DNA from 4 places in the Geodermatophilus sp. SYSU D00867 genome. Region 1 is predicted to be linked to each of the others. Evidence: riboswitches for the same ligand, from Rfam matches in the RefSeq annotation. Region 1 holds a riboswitch; each other region holds the start of a gene.
The links. Region 1 has a riboswitch for cyclic di-AMP ahead of ACI8AK_RS20615 (C40 family peptidase). Riboswitches for the same ligand answer to the same signal wherever they lie in the genome.
Positions count from the first base shown of each region.

Region 2: linked by a shared signal. The riboswitch ahead of ACI8AK_RS07590 (aggregation-promoting factor C-terminal-like domain-containing protein) and the one ahead of ACI8AK_RS20615 (C40 family peptidase) in region 1 are both predicted to bind cyclic di-AMP.
Region 3: linked by a shared signal. The riboswitch ahead of ACI8AK_RS13835 (hypothetical protein) and the one ahead of ACI8AK_RS20615 (C40 family peptidase) in region 1 are both predicted to bind cyclic di-AMP.
Region 4: linked by a shared signal. The riboswitch ahead of ACI8AK_RS02645 (C40 family peptidase) and the one ahead of ACI8AK_RS20615 (C40 family peptidase) in region 1 are both predicted to bind cyclic di-AMP.

Region 1 is NZ_JBJGZC010000027.1:31,172-34,011, forward strand. Features, by position in the region: gene ACI8AK_RS20610 (M48 family metalloprotease) at 1-91, opposite strand, end outside; gene ACI8AK_RS20615 (C40 family peptidase) at 262-1,458, opposite strand; cyclic di-AMP (ydaO/yuaA leader) riboswitch at 1,475-1,654, opposite strand; gene ACI8AK_RS20620 (hypothetical protein) at 1,811-2,098, opposite strand; gene ACI8AK_RS20625 (D-alanyl-D-alanine carboxypeptidase family protein) at 2,210-2,840, opposite strand, start outside.
Region 2 is NZ_JBJGZC010000006.1:133,975-136,814, reverse strand. Features, by position in the region: gene ACI8AK_RS07595 (class I SAM-dependent methyltransferase) at 1-109, opposite strand, end outside; gene ACI8AK_RS07590 (aggregation-promoting factor C-terminal-like domain-containing protein) at 117-1,055, opposite strand; cyclic di-AMP (ydaO/yuaA leader) riboswitch at 1,297-1,457, opposite strand; gene ACI8AK_RS07585 (hypothetical protein) at 1,609-2,505, opposite strand; gene ACI8AK_RS07580 (LLM class flavin-dependent oxidoreductase) at 2,765-2,840, shown strand, end outside.
Region 3 is NZ_JBJGZC010000013.1:47,600-50,439, reverse strand. Features, by position in the region: gene ACI8AK_RS13845 (protein kinase domain-containing protein) at 1-1,056, shown strand, start outside; gene ACI8AK_RS13840 (DNA-directed RNA polymerase subunit alpha C-terminal domain-containing protein) at 1,080-1,673, shown strand; cyclic di-AMP (ydaO/yuaA leader) riboswitch at 1,779-1,929, shown strand; gene ACI8AK_RS13835 (hypothetical protein) at 1,936-2,835, shown strand.
Region 4 is NZ_JBJGZC010000002.1:116,449-119,288, forward strand. Features, by position in the region: gene ACI8AK_RS02640 (carbohydrate kinase family protein) at 1-652, opposite strand, end outside; gene ACI8AK_RS02645 (C40 family peptidase) at 711-1,223, opposite strand; cyclic di-AMP (ydaO/yuaA leader) riboswitch at 1,257-1,341, opposite strand; gene ACI8AK_RS02650 (hypothetical protein) at 1,743-1,901, shown strand; gene ACI8AK_RS02655 (PASTA domain-containing protein) at 2,142-2,630, shown strand; gene ACI8AK_RS02660 (hypothetical protein) at 2,753-2,840, shown strand, end outside.

The DNA.
Region 1 (2,840 bases):
CGACCAGCAGCGCGGCCCGGCGGGAGCCGGTGCGGTCTGGCCGGGTGGCCTCGGGGCCGGGGCGGGTGCTCGTCCCGCCCGCCCTGCCCACCCGGCCGATCCTAGGCGCGCGCCGGTGCCGCACCGTGCGCTCCCCCGGCGGACGCCGAGGGCCGGCGACCCGTCCGGGTCACCGGCCCTCGGCCTCGCGACGTGCTGGAACGGCCTCCCTGCAGGGGCCCGCCGGGAGCTCGCGAGCGGTGGGGGCGGGGAGGTCCTCCGTCAGGCGATGCGGCGCATGGCGGTGATGCCGCCCATCGAGTCGACCGACACGACCTTCACCGGCTGCCCCGACGTGGAGGCGTGCACCATCTGGCCGTTGCCGATGTACATCGAGACGTGGCTGACCGGGCTGTAGTAGAAGATCAGGTCACCCGGCTGCAGGTCCGCCCGCGAGACGGCGGTGCCCATGCGCGACTGCATGCTGCTGGAGTGCGGGAGGCTGATGCCGGCCGCGGCGTAGGCGTACTGGGTCAGGCCCGAGCAGTCGAAGGCGTTCGGCCCGCCGGCGCCCCACACGTAGGGGTCGCCCACCTGGGCCAGCGCCGTCTGCACCGCGGTCTGCGCGGCACCGCTGCCGCCGCTGCCCGCCGACGGCGCCGGGGCCGGGGCCGGAGCGGGGGCCGCGGCCCGCGTGCCCGCGGTGGCCGGCGCGCTCTCCCCACCCGCGCCGCCGCCGGCGCTGGGCCCGGCCTGCGCGCCGGCGGCCAGGCCGGCCTCCTGCGCGGCGAGCGCCGCCTGCCGCTGCGCCTCGGTGAGCGCGGCGAACTGCGCCTGGTAGTCCGCGATGTCGCCCTGGAGCTGCGCCTCCTGGGCGCTCAGGCCGTCGAGGGTGCGCTGCGCCTCGGTCTCGGCGGCCTCGGCGTCGGCCTGCGCCTGCCGGGCGGCGGCGGCCGCCTCGTTCACCTGGTCGAGGACCGAGGTGGTGTGGTCGGCGATCTGGCCGAGGGTGGCCAGCGAGGCGACGAAGTCCTCGGCCGAGTCGCTGGTCATCAGCAGGTCGAGCCCGGCGAAGCCGTCGCCGTTGCCGGCGGTGTAGGCGCTGCGGGCCACCTCGCGGATCCGGCCGTCGAGGTCCTGCAGCCGGTCCTGCGCCTCGGCGGCGGCCCGGTCGGCCTCGTCGGCGGCGGCCTGCTGCTGGGCGAGGACCTCGCGGGCCTCGTTGACCTGCTCGGTGACGACCTCGAGCCGGTGACCGGCCTCGGCGGCGAGCTGGGCGGCCTGCTCCGGGGTGCCGGCCCGCTCGGGGTCGGCGGCCGCGGTGCCGGACAGCAGGGTGAGGGTCAGCGCGGCGGTGGTGCCGACCAAGGTGACCCGGCCGAGGCGGCGGGCCCGCGACGGGCGGTGCAGGCCGGCGATCCGGGTGGTGGGTGTGGACTTCTCGCGTGCATGCCCCAGGGCAGGGCGGGGGGTCGCCACGGGCGGCGGCTCTCCGTTTCTTCCTCAGCAACCGCCTACCGAGTTAGCTGACGGGTTCGGGCTGGGAAGACGTGCCCTATCTCCGCGCCCCGGTCGGGACCGGCGCGCGCGAGAACTCACCCCAGTGCTGCGGTGGGTCCCCGGCTCACCTCGCGCACCTCCGGGAGGGCGTCCGGTGACTCGGCGGTGTCGGCCGAGGTCACCCTGCGTCGGGTGACGACCACCCGGCCGGACGGCGCCACAGTACGGACGTGATGCAGTTGTGACAAACGGGGGGTGCGGGAACTGTGAGGACACACACGGTCAGCAGCCGCGCCACTCCGGTGCGTACCCGATCGGGTGTCCGCGCCGGTCAGCCCGTGCGCCGGCGCCCGTCCCGCGACGGCCGGTGCCGCAGGGGCGGCACCAGGCCGCCCTCGGCCAGCGCCCGCACGGCCCGCCGCTCGACGTCGTCGAGCTCCACGACCACGCCCGGGCGCGGCAGTGCGCCGTCCGCCGTCCGGGCCGCCGGGACGGAGGGCACCGGCAGCAGCACGGGGCCGGTGTCCCGCTCCGCGGGCGGGGCGCCCAGCAGGGCGGTGACGACGCAGTCGGCGCAGCCGGCGCCGCGCGCGGTGCACGAGTCGCAGTCGATGAGCATGGCCGTGTCCCTCCGGTGCCCCGGCCGCGCCGCCCGGTGCCGGGCCGCGGTCGGGACGGGTCTCCCTGTCGGTCGACCAGCACGCTAGGGACGGCCACCGACAGTCCCGGCTCAGCCGCCCGCGTACTCCCAGTGCCAGGGCTCCTCGCGGCCGTTGCCCGGGTCGGCCCAGGTCGGGTGCAGCCACCCGAACCGGCCGGCGTTGGCGACCATCCACGCGTACTGCGGCGTGCCGAAGCCGTCGATGCCGCCGCACAGGTCGACCGCCAGCCCCCAGCCGTGGTTGCTGGTGCCCGGGACCGCGGCCAGCGCCGGCTTCTCCCCGTACAGGCGGACCTGGCCGGCGTAGGTGCGGTAGGAGTCGGTGATGCAGATCGGCTGCCCGAACGCCGACGCGAACGCCGCGCTCATCGCCCGCCAGGCCGCCGCGGCGTCGCAGCGCAGCGAGTGGCCGCCCACCCCGATCGGGCACAGCGCGCTCGGCGGGATGAGGCCGTTGGGGTAGCCGCCCCAGGCCCGGGCGCCGTCGAAGCTCGGCGGGTAGACGGTGTTGCCGCACTCGACCCGCAGGGCTCCGCCGACCGGACCGGGGGCGGGCACCTCCGGCCGCGGGCCGAGGCTCGGCCGCCCGACGTGGACCACCTGGTCGGCCGGCAGCCGGCGGACGACGACGGCGCCGGCCCGCGCGTCGGCGGCGAGCACGGTCTGCGCGTCCAGCGCGATGCCGACGTGCCCCAGGCCC
Region 2 (2,840 bases), on a different contig from region 1:
CGGCGACGTGCAGCCGCACCTCGGGGACGAGCGAGGGCCGGCGCACCTGGGTGTGCGCGCGGACGAACCCCGCGGGCACCACCCGGGTGGCCGGCCCTCGATGGATCACGTGTCGATCAGTACCAGCCGGTGGCCTGGCTGTGCGCCCAGGCGTCGCACGGCGAGCCGTAGCGCTCCTCGATGTAGATCAGGCCGGCGTCGATCTGGCGGTAGCCGTCGGAGGTCTTGGCGATCCCGGTGCTGGCCCAGGTGGAGTCCAGGAACTGCGGGATGCCGTAGGCGGTGCTGGTGGGGTTCTGGGCGTTGGGGTTCCAGCCGCTCTCCTTGCCCCACAGCTTCTCCAGGCAGGAGAACTGCTCGCCGCTGCCGACCTTGCTCAGCGCGTAGTCCTTGAAGGAGCCGGAGGGCGCGGCGGGCGCGGCCTCCTCGGCGGCCTCCTCGGCGGCCTGCTCCTCGGCGGCCTGCTGCGCGGCCGCGGCCTCGGCGGCGGCCTGCGCCTCGGCGGCCTGGCGGGCGGCCTCCTGCTCCGCGGCGACGCGGGCGGCCTCCTGCTCGGCGGCGACGCGGGCGGCCTCGGCCTCGGCGGCCTGGCGGTCGCGCTCGGCCTGCTCGGCGGCGAGCTGTGCGTGGGCGGCACCGGCCTCCTGCGCGCTGCGCTCGGCGCGCGAGGCGGCGATGTCGGCCAGCGACGTCAGGTCGGGGGCGGTCGCGGCCTGCTGCTCGGGGATGCCCAGCTCGTCGGCGACGCTGACCGCGGTGCCGGCGGTGTCGGTACCGGCGGAGGCGGCGGGGCCGCTGGTGGAGACGACGCCGACGATCAGCGCGCCGGCGGCGGCGGCGCCGAGCAGGAGGGCCGGGCGGCGCGGGCCCAGCGGCGGGCCGCCGCGGCGGAACAGGCGCCGGCGGGCGGGGGCCTCGGCGGCGTCCGCGACCGCGGGCAGCTCGCGGGTGGCGGTGCCGGCCGTGGTCTCGGCGGCGGTGTCGGGGGTGTCGGCGGTGGCGAGCTCGACGGTCGCGGGGGCGTCGGCAGGCGTGTTCGGGACGTGGCGGGACATGAGGGGGTGAGGGCTCCGAGGGAGAGTGCGCGCGGCAGCGGGCCCGGAGGCGGACCTCGGGCATGCGCGTGCGGCGCGGGGCTACGGGTGTCGCGGACTACGGGGTCCCCGGCGACGTCGTCGCAGGGAGCGGCAGGGCAGGGGCGGCCGGCGTCAGGCGGACGCGGGAGCGCGGTGTGCGCGCGGGCAGCTGCACCTGCGGGCCGCTTCGGCCCGGAGGCGGGGCATGCGGGGACTCTCCGTTTCTTCCGTGAGCCGCCTACCGAGTTAGCTGACGGGTTCGGGCGGGAAGGAGCCCTACGCGCGCCGGGCCGGAGCTCGGCGGGCGCGATTCACCCCAGTACTGCGGTGGGTCCCCGGCTCGCGTCCACGGGCGCGGACACGACTCGGCGGCGTCCGGCCGGGCTCCCCAGGACGGGGACCTGACGACCAGCCGGACGTCAGCCACCGTACGGTCGTTACCGGTTCGTGACAACCGCCGGGGCCGGAGGTGCGGCCGTGACGGGTGGGGCGGACCCCCTCGTCCCGGAACCCGCCCCCGCGTCGCCGCTGGTCAGGAGGCCGCGGCCACCTCGGGCCGGCCGGGCCCGTGCAGCGGTGTCACGTCGGACACGTCCGTCCCGGACGACGCCGGACGCGACTCCGCCCGGAGTCCACCGGCGGACTCCTCCAGTCGGGCCAGCCCCCGCTTGTCGCCGAGGGCGGGGACGTCGTCGGGCACGACGCCGGTGACGACGGCGAGCGCCTCGTCCAGCTGCCCGGTCAGCAGGCGCAGCCAGTCGCGCGCCCGGTCGCGCTCGTCGCGCAGGGGCTCGAGCTCGGCCTCGACGGCGTGCCGGCGCTCGAGCGCCTCGGCGTCGGCCCGCGCCCGTGCCGCGGCGGCCTCGCGGTCCCGCCGCTCGCGCTCCGCGGCGGCCGCCTCCTCCAGCCGGGCCGCCTCGCGGCGCGCGGCCTCGAGGACGGCGGCGGCCTCGCTGCGGGTCTGCTCGCGGGCGGCGAGCACCGCCTCGCGCATCTCGGCCACCCCGGACAGCCGGGCCTGCGCCTCGGCGAGCGCCTCGGCGCGGATCCGCCCGGCCTCCTCCTCGGCGGCGGCCGTCAGCGCGGCGGCCTCCTCCTCGGCCCGCCGCACGATCGCGGCCGCGTCCTCGGGGCCGGGCAGGCTCTGCCGCTCGCGGACCAGCTGGGCCAGCCGCCGGCGGGCGTTCTGCAGCTCGGCCGACGCGGCGGCGTAGCGGCTGAGCAGGTGCTCGTTCTCCCGGCGCAGGACCAGCAGCTCGGTCTCGGCCCAGGCGACGTAGTCGTCCACCTGCACGCGGTCGTAGCCGCGGACCGCCCCGGTGAACACCGGCCCGGTGCCCAGCAGGCCGTCGAGCCCACGTCCCGGAGGCGGCTCCGCGGTGCCGTCCCCGGTCCCGTCGGGAGCAGCTCCCCGTCCCCGCAGCGACATCCCGGTTCCCCCTCGGTGCGCCGTCCGATCCGGCCCCCCACCGGCGCGCCGGTCGGGGGTGATCACAGAGTTCCACCCGTCGGGTGCGGCCGGACGGGTCGACACGGACGCGCGCGGGGCGTCCGGACCGGTCGCGCCCGGACGTGCCGGGCCGGTCACCGAGCGCGGTCGAGAGGTCTCAGTACGGTCACGGAGGCGCCGGGAATGCCCGGCGGGGGCAGGTCGTTGGGCCGGGTACAGTAGTTGCACTCTCAACCACATGGAGCACGAGATGCAGTTCGGGGTCTTCACGGTCAGCGACGTCACGACCGACCCGACGACGGGGCGGACGCCGA
Region 3 (2,840 bases), on a different contig from region 1:
GACGACCTGCCGCCCGACGTCAAGGAGCTCATCGGTGCCGCGCTGACCAAGGACCCCGGCGCCCGCCTGCCCGACGGCGCCGCCTTCCTGGCCGCGGTCGAGGAGGCCCTGGACCCCCGGGCCGCCCCCGTGCCGCCCACCCGCCCGGTGGCGGCCGCCGCCCCCGTCCCCGGGCCGGTCCCGGAGCCCGCGCCGGTCCCCGGGCCGGAGCCGCGCCGGCGCCGGCGGGCGCTGGTCCTGCTGCCGCTGCTGCTGGTCGCGCTCGTCGTCGGCGGCGTGCTGTTCACCACGACCCGCGCCGGTGACGTGCCGGTGGCCGACGCCGCCGAGACGCAGCAGGCCGGGATCGTGCTGCGGGCCGCGGACTTCCTCGGCCGCCCGGTGGCCGAGGTCACCGACGACCTGACCGCCCTCGGTCTCACCGTCGGCCAGCGCGGCGAGCAGACCCCGGACGCGGCTCCCGGCACCGTCGTCGGCCTGGACCCGGTGGACGTGGAGCTGGCCGCCGGCGACCGGGTGCAGGTGGTCGCCGCCGTCGCACCCGACACCGCGGTGCCCGAGCCCGAGGCGCCCGCCGCCGGGCCCGGCCCGTCCGGTGGGTCCGCGCCGGAGGCCCCCGCGGCGACGCCGGAGGCGCCCGCCGCGGACAGCAGCACCCCCGGGACCCCGACGCCGGAGGCCCCGGGCCCGGAGGCCACCACCCCCGAGGTCACGACCCCCGAGGTCACGACCCCCGAGGTCACGACCCCCGAGGCGCCCGCTCCCGAGGCGACCACGGCGGAGAGCCCCGGGTCCGCGGGCACGGCGCCAGAGAGCACGCCCGAGGCCCCGGAGAGCACCCCGTCCGGCAGCACGACGCCGGAACCGCCGGCGCCGGCGACCGGGACGCCCGGGGACACCGCCCCGCCGGCGACGGGGGAGTCCCCGGCCCCGGACGCGGGGACGACGTCGACCGGTGGGGCGCCGGCGACCTCCCCGGCCCCGGACGCCGGCGCCGGCGGGACCGTCCCGCCGGAACCGGCCTGGGACGGCTCCCCGGCGGGACCGTCCCGGTGAACCCGGGGCTAGGGTCCGACGCCATGTCGACGAGGTCGCGGGTCGAGCCGACGGGGAGCGTCCGGGAGCTGGGTCTGCCCGCGCGGGCGGTGGGCGCGCTGACCCGCGCCGGGATCACCACCGTCGAGCAGCTGTCCGCGCTGACCCGCCGCGAGCTGGCCGCCGTCCCCGGGCTGGGACCGGCGATGGTGGCCGCCGTCCGCGCGGTCGTCCCCGAGCCCGTGGCGGTGGGGCTATGGCCGCTGCCCGACGAGGACGACGCGCCGCCGTCCCCGGCGATCCCGTCGTTCGACTCGTTGCGCGCCCCGCGCCGCCGGACCGCGTTCGACGTCCTCGTGCCCGAGGAGGACCCGGGGGAGCCCGCCGGTCCGTCGGTGGTGGCGCCGTCGGACGGGGCCTCCGGCGGGACGCCGGAGGAGGACGAGGAGCCGACCCCCGCCGGGCCGCCCCCCTCCGCCGCGCCGGCCGCCCCGGCGCCGCGGCCGGCCGAGTGGGCCGACCTCGCCGCCCTCGGCGCGCGCGGCGTCCGGGCCGCCGCGGTCCTGCCCTGGCGGGTGACCGGGTGGTGGCTGCGCCTGCCGCTGCGCGTCGTCGGGCGGCTGCGCACCCGCCCCTGACCGGCGTGTGGTCCCCGCCACGGAACGCGGCCGCGGTTTGTCACGGACGGGTAACGGCCGTTACCGTGGCCGAGGCCGTCCGGCCCCGTCCCCGCCAGGGGACCCGGGCGGTCGCCGCCGAGTCGCCCCCTGGGCGAGCCGGGGACCCACCGCAGTACTGGGGTGAATCCCGCACCGGACCCGTGCGTCCGGGCGGGTAGGGCTGCTTCCCGCCCGAACCCGTCAGCTAACTCGGCAGGCGGCTGACGGGAGACCTGCACCCATGCCCTCGAGCACCACCCCCGGCCGCCCCGGCGCGTCCGCAGACCGTTCCGACCGCCGCCGCCCGCCGGCCGCGCACCGCCGTCCGGGCCTGTACCTGGGCGTCGCCGCCGCCGGCGCGGTCCTGGTCAACGTCCTGGTCGGCCCGCAGCCGGCCGCCACCGCCGAGGCCGGGACGGCGAGCGGGTCGGTCGCCGTCGCCGAGGCGCTGGGGCTGTCGGCGCAGTCCGGCCCGGTGACCGCCACCGCCCCGCCGGACCTGGCGCCGCTCGAGGACCTCGCCGCCACCCGCAGCTCGCGGGAGGCCGCCGAGACCGCGGCCCAGCAGTCGCAGGCCGCCGCCGACCAGGCCACCGTCGACCGGCAGCGGGCCGAGGCCGAGGCCGCCGCCCGCGCCGCCGCGGAGGCCGCCGCAGCCGCCGCGGCCGCCGAGGCCGCCGCCGCGGCGGAGGCCGCCGCAGCCGCCGAGGCCGCCGAGGCCGCCGAGGCCGAGGAGGAGGCCGGCCCGGCGGAGACCGCGGGCACCACCGTCGTCTCGGCCGTCGCCCGCATCACCAACAGCACCGGTCCGGTCGAGCCGCAGGTGCAGGCCGCCGCGGACGCCGTCGTCAGCAACGTGCCGGGGGCGGACGCGATCACCCTGGGCGGCACCCGCGCCAGCGCGGCCGACCCGGGCGGCCACCCCTCCGGCAGGGCGCTGGACTACATGGTCATGACCGACGCCGCCCTCGGCGACGCGATCGTCGCCTACCACCGCGCGCACTGGGACGAGCTCGGCGTCGACTACCTGATCTGGGAGCAGCGGATGCTGTCCTCGCCGAACGGGTCGTGGCAGACGATGGAGGACCGCGGCGGCACGACGGCCAACCACTTCGACCACGTGCACGTCAACTACCTCTGACCGCC
Region 4 (2,840 bases), on a different contig from region 1:
CGGGCAGGGCGCCGTCCAGGCCCAGGGCCGCGGCCTCCGCGGCGTTGCAGCAGAGCACGTCCGGACGCAGCCCGGCGAGCAGCTCGACGTAGCCATCGGCACCGTGCCGCTCGATGCGGGCGGCCGCGGCGACGTCCGCGCTCACCGGCACCCCGAGGTCGTGCGCCGTGCCGGCCGCGGCCCGCACCGCGTCGGGGAAGCGCAGCAGGTCGTAGCCGTCGAGGTGGGCGACGGCGGCGCCGGCGAACCACTCCGGCCGGACGTCGGCCGGCTCCAGGCCGCCCTCGCCGCGGTCGGTCAGCACCGTGCGCTCGCCGTCGGGGTGCACGAGCACCGTCGACAGCGGCGCGCGCCCGCGGCGGACCACCGCGAGCTCGACGCCCCTCCGAGCGAGACCGGCCAGCAGCCCGTCGGCCAGCGGGTCGGCGCCGGCCCAGCCCGCGAACCGCGCCGGCGCACCCAGATGGGCCACGCCGGCGGTGACGTTGGCGGGGGCGCCGCCGGCCGTCGTCGTCCGCTCGACCCGCTGCTGGCCGCCGGCCACCAGCGGCGCGGACAGCTCGAGCAGCTGGTCGGCGACGAGCTTGCCCACCGCCACCACCGGCCCGGGGCCGGCCGGCCGCGGCCAGGCGGGATCGCCGGCGGACACCACCCGAGGACGGTTCGGTGCCCCCGGCCGGGCGAGCCGGCCGGGGACACCGTTCCGCGCGTCAGGCGACGCGGCGCGCGCCCACGTACTCCGGCATCGAGTCGAGGCTCACGACGGCCACCGGCTTGCCGGCGGTCGAGGCGTGGACCATCTGGCCGTTGCCGATGTACATGCCCACGTGCGACACGGGGCTGTAGAAGAACACCAGGTCGCCCGGCTGCAGGTCGGCCTTCACCACCGGGGTGCCGAACGTCGACTGGGCCTTCGAGGTGCGCGGGATCGAGACGCCCGCCGCCTGGTAGCTGTAGCTGGTCAGGCCCGAGCAGTCGAACGAGCTCGGGCCGGTGGCGCCGTACACGTACGGGTCACCGACCTGGGCCAGGGCGGTGTCGACGGCGGCCTGGGCCGCGCCGTTGGGAGCGGCCGCCGGTGCGGCGGCGACCGTCGCGGTACCCCCGTCGCCCGCGGCGGCCGACGCCGGGAGGGGTGAGAGGGCGATGCCGGCTCCGGCGAGGGCCGCGACGGCGATGCCGCGGAACGAACGACGGGCGGTGGACGTGCGTGCAGTCGTCATCGACGACGGTTCTCCTGTTCTCCGCGACCGCCTACCGGGTTAGCTGACGGGTTCGGGCGGAGGAGTCGCCCGGCGCGACGGCGCGCGCTTCACCCCAGTGCTCACGTGGGTCCCCGGTCCGGGCGCCGGCCGGTTGCCGGCCGCCTGGTTCGGCGTGTCCGGCGGGTGTCACACGGGAGGTGACTGAGGGCCGGCCGGACCGCGACGACGGTAGGGAGGGGTGTTGCAGCGTTCAACCGGATCGCGTCCGCGCCACGCCCGGACGCGAGTCGCGGACTTGACGCGGGCCGCGGATCCGAATCGCCCGTTCCACCAGCGCAGGAGTCGTCCTCTCCGCCGCTCGACCTCCGACACGCAGGCGCCGACACGCCGTGGCGGACGAGAAAGGACGCAGCGGTGCGCCCGCACAGCGCGTCAGCGGCCCACCACGACGGGAGCGGGAAACCCCGGGGATCGCGACGGTTGCGCCGCCCGTTGACGGGGCACCGGAACCAGCAGTCGAGAGGAGGGAGTCCCCCCATGGGCATGATGAGGAACCTGATCGCCTCGGGCGTCGCCGCCAAGGTCGTCCAGGAGCTCCGGAAGCCGCAGAACCAGGCCAAGATCAAGCAGTTCATCCGCGACTTCCAGGCCAAGAACGCGAAGGGCGGCAAGGGTCAGGCCGGTCGCGGCTACTGACCTGCGAGCGCGACCGCGGCCCCCGTCCCCCACCCGGGACGGGGGCCGCGGCGTGTCCGGGGGGACCGGCGGGGCGACCGGGGCACTTCGTGACCGTCCCGCTACGACGCCGTCCCGGATCTCCCGGACGGCGACCGCCGACCGTGTGAGGCTCCTGGCGTTCCTCTTGCGGCACCGGGTCGCAGCCCGGCTGTGGGGCGACCGGCGCACGCGCCGCTCTCGATCTCCACGGGGTGTCCCATGACCCAGCTCGCCTCTGCCGTCCGTCCGCTCCGCCGGCTCGCCGCCGTCCCGGTCCTGCTCTCCGTCGGCGTCCTCGCCTCCGGGTGCGGGAGCGACGAGACCGCGGCGGCGTCGGACGCGTCGACCTCCTCGGCCACCAGTGCGTCGGCCTCCGCGCCGGCTCCCGAGTCGACGCCGGCGCCCGCGCCGGTCCCGTCCACCACCGCCGCCCCGACCACCCCGGCCCCGACCACGCCGGCCGCGCCGGTGGTCGACTTCGCCATGCCGTCGGTGGTCGGGATGACCCTGCAGGACGCCCAGGACCTGATCCAGGCCAACGGCGTCCTCCTCAGCCTGTCCCACGACCTGCTCGGCACCCGCAACCAGGTGCTCGACGCCAACTGGAGGGTCTGCACGCAGAACGTCCCGGCCGGCCAGCGGGTCACCGGCGCGGCGGAGGGGACGATCGACCTCGGCGTCGTGAAGCTCGAGGAGAGCTGCCCCTGACCACCCGTCGCGGGGCGGACGCCGACCGCCCGAGCCGTGTCCGGGGCGCCGGGCCGGGTACCCCGTGCCCCGACCGGGGTGAGCCCAGCCGTCCGGTCGGAGCACGGCTGAGGAGGTCCGCGATGACCCAGGGTCCGCCGAACGGCGGCTCGGACGGCCGCACCGACGACCACGTGCTGCCCGGTGAGCACCCCGACGAGAACGGCGTCG